Regions from separate parts of the Thauera sp. DNT-1 genome, predicted to be linked through region 1. Evidence: riboswitches for the same ligand, from Rfam matches in the RefSeq annotation. Region 1 holds a riboswitch; the other holds the start of a gene.
What was found. A riboswitch is a leader RNA that binds a small molecule or an ion and turns the genes downstream of it on or off. The one in region 1 is predicted to bind S-adenosylhomocysteine.

Region 1 (4,386 bases):
AAGGGCGGCAAGCTCGAGGCGGTGCTCGGCGACAGCGCCTGCAACCCGCAGAACGCCACCGACGTCGCCACCAAGGCGGTCAACATCGACCGCGTGCTGGCGGTGGTCGGGCCCCCGTGCTCGGGCGAGGTGCTCGCCGCCGCCAACTCGGTGACCATCCCCGCCGGCGTGCTCATGATCACCCCCTCGGGTACCTCGCCGGAGATCACCAAGCTCAAGGACAAGGACCTCGTCTTCCGCACCTTGCCGTCCGACGACTACCAGGGCCGTGCGCTGGCGCGCACCCTCAAGGCGCGCGGCATCTCCAAGGTGGCGGTGGCCTACCTGAACAACGACTACGGCAAGGGCCTGGCCGAATCCTTCAAGTCCGAGTTCGAGGCCAACGGCGGCACCATCGCCGGCTATTCGGGCCACGAGGAGGGCAAGGCCTCCTACCGCTCCGAGTTGGCCACGCTCGCGCGCGGTGGCGCAGACACCCTGGTCATCTTCGATTACGGCGACGGCACCGGCCTGAGCATCCTGCGCCAGTCGCTCGAGAACAACTTCTTCAAGACCTTCGTCGGCGCCGACGGCATGAAGTCCGAGGGTCTGGTCAAGGCGATCGGCGCGGCCAACCTCGGTGGCTTCTTCGTGTCCGCCCCGGTGGGCGAGGCCTCGGCCTCGCTCGACAACTTCAACAAGGCCTTCAAGGCCGCGGGCGAGAACATCGACGCCGTGTTCGCCACCACCTCCTACGACGCCGCCTTCCTCGCCGCGCTGGCGATCGAGAAGGCGGGGGGCGACAAGACCAAGCTGGCCGAGTCGCTGCGCGCGGTGGCGACCGCGCCCGGCGAGCCGATCCTGGCGGGCGAGTGGGCCAAGGCCAAGAAGCTGATCGCCGAAGGCAAGGACATCGACTACAAGGGCGCCGGCGGCGACCACGAGTTCGATGCCGCCGGCGACGTGCCGGGCAACTACGCCTTCTTCAAGGTCAGCGGCAACAGGTACGAGTCGATCGCCGACATGAAGTGATCGCGCCCGCCCGCTCGGCGGGCGGCTTGTTCCGAAACGCAAGCGTTCGCGGCCGCCGCCGCGAGCGCTTGCGACCCCCGCGTGCGATTGCAAAGCCTCACCATTCCCCGATTGCAAAACGGCTCGGCATCATCGATGCTGATGGCGTCGCTGCGCTCCCGGCCGGGCCCGTGCATGGCTGGAGGGCGTCCCGGCGGCCGCTGGCACATGCCGTCGATCAACGGAGAATCCGGATGAAACGCATCCTCGCCTGGCTTTGTGGCCTGCTGTCCGCGCTCGGCATCACGGCCTGCGACTATATCAACGTGAAGGAGCTCAAGCCCGGGGTGTCCACCTCCGCCGAGGTGCGCGAGCGCTTCGGCCCGCCACACATGGAATGGCGCAACGAGGACGGCTCGCTCACCTGGGAGTTCAGCCGTCAGCCGGAGGGGATCGAGTGCTTCATGATCACCATCGGCCCCGACCAGATCCTGCGCCGCATCGACCAGGTGCTGAACGAGGAGACCTTCGCCAAGGTCCAACACGGCATGAATGGCGACCAGGTGCGTCGCCTGCTTGGCAAGCCGGCGTCCAGCCAGTTCTTCCAGCTCAAGCAGGAGACGGTGTGGGAGTGGCGGATCTCGCGCGGTCCCGACGGCACGAACGATCCGGTCTTCTTCACGGTGTCGTTCAACAACGAAGGGCGAGTGACCGGAACCGGAAGACATACCCAGTTCAAGCGTTAGCAGGGAGGCCTCGATGTATTTCCCCAGCACCCCGTCCGTCCGCGCCCAGGCTTCACCGCTGTGCTGGCTGTGGCCTGTATTGCTGGCCGTCCTGCTCGCAGGTTGCGCGAGCTTCGAGCCGCCGCGTCCCTACACCACCGAGGCCGAGGCCCTGTCCGCGCGCGGTGAGCCCACGCGGCGCTGGAACAACGACGACGGCACGGTCACGCTGGAGTATTCCACCCAGCCCAACGGTCGTAGCTGCCTGATGGTGCAGGTCGACCGGGGCGGGATCGTGCTGCGCCAGTGGGATGCGCTCGCCCCCGAGAATCTCGCCCGCGTCGAGCGCGGCATGGACAAGGAGCAGGTCTCGCGCCTGCTCGGCACCCACCGCTCCGAGCAGCGCTTCCGCAACTCGGGCGAGGAGGTGTGGGACTGGAACATCCGCAACGACGGTCCTGGGATCGCCGTCCTGTTCAACGTGCACTTCATCGACGGCAAGGTGGTGCGGACCAGCCAGACCTACGTGTTCCCGCGTGACGGCGCCCTCCTCGGGGGCTGGAGCGGCTACTACGGCCACCCCTGGGGCTGGGGCATCGGCTGGGGTTATCCCGGCCCCTTCTTCCCGCGGCCGTTCGGGCACCCCTTCTTCTGGTAGGCCGCTGCCCTTGGCAGCGGGCGCATGCTGCCGATAGAATCCTGGGCCTGCCGAGGAGCGCTGCGACCCCCTGATCGATCCGGGGCCAGGCTCGGCAACCGATCAACGGCGCTCACAAACCTTCAGCCGGTTTGTGGCGCCGTTCGCATTTGTGCGTGGCGTTGCCCGGCGACCGTCGAACGACCGAGGACATCCCATGCAAGCCGACCGCAGCATCGAACTCCGCCAGCTTCTCGCCGAGCGCATCCTGATCCTGGACGGCGCCATGGGCACGATGATCCAGCAGGAGAAGCTGGGCGAGGCGGACTACCGCGGCGAGCGCTTCCTCGACCACCCTAAGGACCTCAAGGGCAACAACGATCTGCTGGTGCTCACGCGTCCGGACGTGGTCGCCGGCATCCACCGCGCCTACCTCGAGGCTGGCGCCGACCTCATCGAGACCAACACCTTCAACGCCACCCGCGTGTCGCAGGCGGAGTACGGCCTGGAGGCGCTGGCCTACGACCTCAACGTCGAGGGCGCCCGCCTGGTGCGCCGGCTGTGCGACGAATACACCGCAAAGGACCCCGCCAGGCCGCGCTTCTGCGCCGGCGTGCTCGGGCCGACCTCGCGCACGCTGTCGATCTCGCCCGATGTGAACGATCCCGGCTACCGCAACATCAGCTTCGATGCGCTTGCCGACGACTACTACGCCTCGGCGAAGGGCCTGCTCGAAGGCGGTGCCGACATCCTGCTGATCGAGACCATCTTCGATACGCTGAATGCCAAGGCGGCGGTGTTCGCGATCGAGAAGCTGTTCGAGGACCTCGGCCGGCGCTGGCCGGTGATGATCTCGGGCACCATCACCGACGCCTCGGGCCGCACGCTGTCGGGCCAGACCGCGGAGGCCTTCTGGAACTCGCTCGGCCACGCGCAGCCGATCAGCTTCGGCCTCAACTGCGCGCTCGGCGCCGACCAGCTGCGCCAGTACGTCGAGGAACTCTCCACCGCCTGCGACACCCACGTGTCCGCCCACCCCAACGCCGGCCTGCCCAACCCGCTGTCGCCCACCGGCTACGACGAGACGCCCGAGCACCTCGCCGGCCAGATTCGCGAGTGGGCGCAGAGCGGCCTGGTGAACATCGTCGGCGGCTGCTGCGGCACCACGCCGGCGCACATCGCGGCGATCGCCGAAGCGGTCCGGGGCCTGGCGCCGCGCGCCGTGCCGGTGCTGGAGAAAAAGCTGCGCCTGTCCGGGCTGGAGCCCTTCAACGTCGGCGGCGACAGTCTTTTCGTCAACGTCGGCGAGCGCACCAACGTCACCGGTTCCAAGGCCTTCGCGCGCATGATCCTCGAGGGCCGCTTCGACGACGCGCTCGCGGTGGCGCGCCAGCAGGTCGAAAACGGTGCCCAGGTCATCGACATCAACATGGACGAGGCGATGCTGGATTCGGTCGCCGCCATGGAGCGCTTCTGCAAGTTGATCGCCACCGAGCCCGACATCTCGCGTGTGCCGATCATGCTCGACTCGTCGAAGTGGTCGGTGATCGAGGCCGGCCTCAAGTGCATCCAGGGCAAGGGCGTGGTCAACTCGATCTCGATGAAGGAGGGCGAGGCAGAGTTCCTGCGCCAGGCGCGGCTCGCACGCCGCTATGGTGCGGCAGTGATCGTGATGGCCTTCGACGAAAAGGGTCAGGCCGACACCTTCCGCCGCAAGACCGAGATCTGCGAGCGCGCCTACAGGCTGCTGGTGAAGCCGGTGGCCGAGGGCGGCGCCGGCTTCCCGGCCGAGGACATCATCTTCGACCCCAACATCTTCGCCATCGCCACCGGCATCGAGGAGCACGACAACTACGCGGTCGACTTCATCAACGCGGTGGCCTGGATCAAGGAGAACCTGCCGTACGCCAAGACCTCGGGCGGGGTGTCGAACGTGTCCTTCAGCTTCCGCGGCAACGACCCGGTGCGCGAGGCGATCCACACCGTGTTCCTCTACCACGCGATCAAGGCCGGCTTGTCGATGGGCATCGTCAA
Region 2 (4,386 bases), 890 kb from region 1:
TCGTGGTCGGCGGCCCGCACGGCGACTGCGGCCTCACCGGGCGCAAGATCATCGTCGACACCTACGGCGGCGCGGCCCACCACGGCGGCGGTGCGTTCTCGGGCAAGGATCCGTCCAAGGTCGACCGCTCGGCCGCCTACGCCGGTCGCTACGTGGCCAAGAACGTGGTCGCCGCCGGCCTCGCCGACCGGTGCGAGGTCCAGGTCGCCTACGCGATCGGTGTGGCGCGCCCGGTTTCGCTGATGGTCAACACCTTCGGCACCGGCAGGATCGCCGACGAGAAGATCGTCGATCTCATCGGCCGGCATTTCGACCTGCGCCCGAAGGCGATCATCCAGACGCTCGACCTGCTGCGCCCGATCTATTCCCGCACCGCCGCCTACGGCCACTTCGGCCGCGACGAGCCGGGCTTCACCTGGGAACAGACCGACAAGGCCGCCGCCCTGCGCGCCGACGCCGGACTCTGAGCCGGAAGCGCCCTCAGGAACGACGCGAGTCGCGCTCGGGCGGCGCTGCGGCGCTGGCGCGGGTTCCGAGCGCTGCAATCGCGACTTGCGTCGCTCCTACGCAGGTCAGCCGCGCTCGGGAATGCGCACGCGGGAACGCCGCGAGTCGCGCTCGGGCGGCGCTGGCGCGGGTTCCGGGCGCTGCAATCGCGACTTGCGTCGCTCCTGCGCAGAACCGCCGCGCATCCGTCCCGGTAGAATCCGGAACTCGCGGACGCCCGCCCCGGTCTCTGCCCCACCACGTCGCCCAGAGTCGCCCATGCTCCAACAAGTCCTGATGTTCGCCCTCGGCCTCACCGTCCTCGTTGTCGGTGCGGACGTCCTCGTACGTGGCGCCTCGCGGCTGGCGGTCTCCTTCGGCGTTTCGCCGCTCGTCGTCGGCCTCACCGTGGTCGCCTTCGGCACCAGCGCGCCGGAGATGGCGGTATCGGTGGGCTCGGCGCTCGCCGGCAGCCCCGACCTCGCGCTCGGCAACGTGGTCGGCAGCAACATCTGCAACGTGCTGCTGATCCTCGGCATCTCGGCGCTGATCACCCCGCTGCTGGTGGACGAGCAGATCATCCGCCAGGAGATCCCGATCATGATCGGCGTGTCGGCCCTGCTGGTGGTGATGGCGCTCGACGGCCATCTGGGCCTGGTCGAGTCGATCGTGCTGTTCGCCCTGGTGATCGCCTACACGGTGTTCCTGATCGTGCAGTCGCGGCGCGCCTCCAAGGCGGTGCAGGAGGAGTTCGGCACCGACCTCCCCACCTCCGCCTGGGACCGCCACTGGGCGGTGCAGGTCGGGCTGATCGCGACCGGACTGGTGATGCTGATCGTCGGCGCCGACTGGTTGGTGGAAGCGGCGGTGGCCTTCGCGCGCGCCTTCGGGGTCAGCGACCTGGTGGTGGGCCTCACCGTGGTCGCGGTGGGCACCTCGATGCCCGAGATCGCCACCTCCATCGTCGCCGCGATGCGCGGCCAGCGCGACATCGCGGTGGGCAACGTGGTCGGCAGCAACATCTTCAACATCCTCGCCGTGCTCGGTGCCTCGGGCATCGCCTCGGGCACCGGCCTGCCGGTGTCGGAGGCGGCGCGCAACTTCGACCTCTGGGTGATGCTCGCGGTGGCCTTCGCCTGCCTGCCGATCATGATCACCGGGCGCGAGATCGCGCGCTGGGAGGGCGGCGTGTTCCTCGCCTACTACGCCGCCTACACCGCCTGGCTGGTGCTGCAGGCCCAGCAGCACACCAGCCTGCCGGCCTTCTCGGGGATCATGCTGGGCTACGTGATGCCGCTCACGGTGATCACCGTCGTGGTCAGCATCGTGCGCAGCAACGGCAGGCGCGCATAGGCGGGGCGATCGGGCTGCGTGCCTCGCATGCCGGGCCGCCTGATCGCGACTGGCGTCGCTCCTGCGGGAGCCGGCGGCGACCGGGGCCGGATGTGGGAGCGACGCCAGTCGCGATCCCCGCGATCGTGATGCCCGCGGCAGCAACCGACCCCTCGAGTCCACGCCCGCCTGCCGCTTTGGTATCATTCGCTTGTTTCCGAGGAGCGCTGCGAGGCGCCGGCCGCATCCGCTGCTGCCAGGCCCCCAGGCTCGGACCCCGCCCTGCGGCGGGTATCAGTACAACGGCGCTCACCTGCGAATCGTCTTCAACCCTGCCGGGTTCGGGATGTCGGGTGAGCCGCCTGCAGCGACATGCTGCCCTCCCCCCGCTTTCCGCCCGGCCATAGCATGGAGCTTCACATGAACGCCGTGGCTGACACCCAATTCACCGATTTCGTCGTCGCCGACCTCGCGCTCGCCGCCTGGGGCCGCAAGGAAATCCGCATCGCCGAGACCGAGATGCCCGGCCTGATGGCGATCCGCGAGGAATACGCCGCCAGCCAGCCGCTGAAGGGCGCACGCATCACCGGCTCGCTGCACATGACCATCCAGACCGCGGTGCTGATCGAGACGCTGACCGCGCTCGGCGCCCAGGTGCGCTGGGCCTCGTGCAACATCTTCTCGACCCAGGACCACGCCGCCGCGGCCATCGCCGCCGACGGCATCCCGGTGTTCGCGGTCAAGGGCGAGTCGCTGAAGGACTACTGGGACTATACCCACCGCATCTTCGAATGGTCGGACGGGGGTTACAGCAACATGATCCTCGACGACGGCGGCGACGCCACGCTGCTGCTGCACCTGGGCGCACGCGCGGAGCAGGACCTCTCGGTGCTGGCCAAGCCGGGCTCGGAAGAGGAGACCATCCTCTTTGCCGCGATCAAGGCCAAGCTCGCTACCGCCCCCACCTGGTACTCGACGCGGCTGGCGCACATCAAGGGCGTGACCGAGGAGACCACCACCGGCGTGCATCGCCTGTACCAGATGCACGCGCGCGGCGAGCTCAGGTTCCCGGCGATCAACGTCAACGATTCGGTCACCAAGTCGAAGTTCGACAACCTCTACGGCTGCCGCGAATCGCTGGTCGACGGCATCAAGCGCGCCACCGACGTGATGATCGCCGGCAAGGTCGCGGTGGTGGCCGGCTACGGTGACGTGGGCAAGGGCTCGGCCCAGGCCCTGCGCGCGCTGTCGGCCCAGGTGTGGGTGACCGAGGTCGACCCGATCTGCGCGCTGCAGGCGGCGATGGAAGGCTACCGCGTGGTCACGATGGAATACGCCGCCGACAAGGCCGACATCTTCGTCACCGCGACCGGCAACTACCACGTGATCACCCACGACCACATGGCGAAGATGAAGGACCAGGCCATCGTCTGCAACATCGGCCACTTCGACAACGAGATCGACGTCGCCAGCATCGAGCAGTACCAGTGGGAGGAGATCAAGCCGCAGGTCGATCACGTGATCTTCCCCGACGGCAAGAGGATCATCCTGCTCGCCAAGGGCCGCCTGGTGAACCTCGGCTGCGCCACCGGCCACCCGAGCTACGTGATGTCGAGCTCCTTCGCCAACCAGACGATCGCACAGATCGAGCTGTTCACCCGCACGGCCGACTACCCGATCGGCGTGTACACCCTGCCCAAGCACCTCGACGAGAAGGTCGCCCGCCTGCAGCTGAAGAAGCTCAACGTGCAACTCACCGAGCTGACCGACGCGCAGGCCGCCTACATCGGCGTGCCCAAGCAAGGCCCGTACAAGTCGGACGCGTACCGCTACTGAGCCCCGGGGGCGGCGCAGCCCCCGGCAGGAGCGCCTTCCGGCGCTCCTGTACAAAGGCTCTTCACGCCTCACCCCCTGACTCCTCACGCCCATGAGCATGAACTCCTTCCACGCCCGCCAGGGCAAGCCGCGGCCGGCCGCGCAGGGCAAGGGCCCGGCGGACCGCCACGGCCTGCTGCGCGTCGACCAGCTGCTGGTGGCGCAGGGGCTGGCGGCCTCGCGCACCGCGGCGCGCGCGCTGATCGAGGCCGGGCGGGTGAGCCACGAGGGCCAGCCGGTCGCCAAGCCGGCGCTGGAATTGCCGCCCGACGCACGGCTCGCCGTCACCCCCGCCGACAGCGACCGCTTCGTCTCGCGCGGCGCGCTCAAGCTCGAAGGCGCGCTCGCGCGCAGCGGGCTGGACGTACGCGGCGCCACCTGCCTCGACATCGGCCAATCCACCGGCGGCTTCACCGACTGCCTGTTGCAGGCCGGCGCAGCGAGGGTGGTCGGGGTGGAGGTCGGCCACGACCAGCTCCATCCGCGCCTGCGCGCCGATGGGCGCTGCGTCACCCTGGAGGGCGTCAACGCCCGCCAGCTCGACGCCGCCGCGCTCGGCGGACACTACCCGCCGCACGGCTTCGACCTGCTGGTGTGCGACGCCAGCTTCATCTCGCTCGCCCTGCTGCTGCCGCAGTGGGCCGCGCTGCTCGCACCCGCCGGCCACGTGCTGGCGCTGGTCAAGCCGCAGTT

Region 2: another riboswitch for S-adenosylhomocysteine. It lies ahead of ahcY (adenosylhomocysteinase); the one in region 1 lies ahead of metH (methionine synthase).

The regions. Positions count from the first base shown of each region.
Region 1 covers NZ_AP043752.1:3,236,600-3,240,985, forward strand. Annotated here, with positions in the region: gene ACZ5PP_RS14920 (ABC transporter substrate-binding protein) at 1-1,011, shown strand, start outside; gene bamE (outer membrane protein assembly factor BamE domain-containing protein) at 1,245-1,736, shown strand; gene ACZ5PP_RS14930 (hypothetical protein) at 1,750-2,373, shown strand; S-adenosyl-L-homocysteine riboswitch at 2,420-2,494, shown strand; gene metH (methionine synthase) at 2,570-4,386, shown strand, end outside.
Region 2 covers NZ_AP043752.1:2,348,396-2,352,781, forward strand. Annotated here, with positions in the region: gene metK (methionine adenosyltransferase) at 1-467, shown strand, start outside; gene ACZ5PP_RS10830 (calcium/sodium antiporter) at 766-1,839, shown strand; S-adenosyl-L-homocysteine riboswitch at 2,032-2,136, shown strand; gene ahcY (adenosylhomocysteinase) at 2,239-3,654, shown strand; gene ACZ5PP_RS10840 (TlyA family RNA methyltransferase) at 3,746-4,386, shown strand, end outside.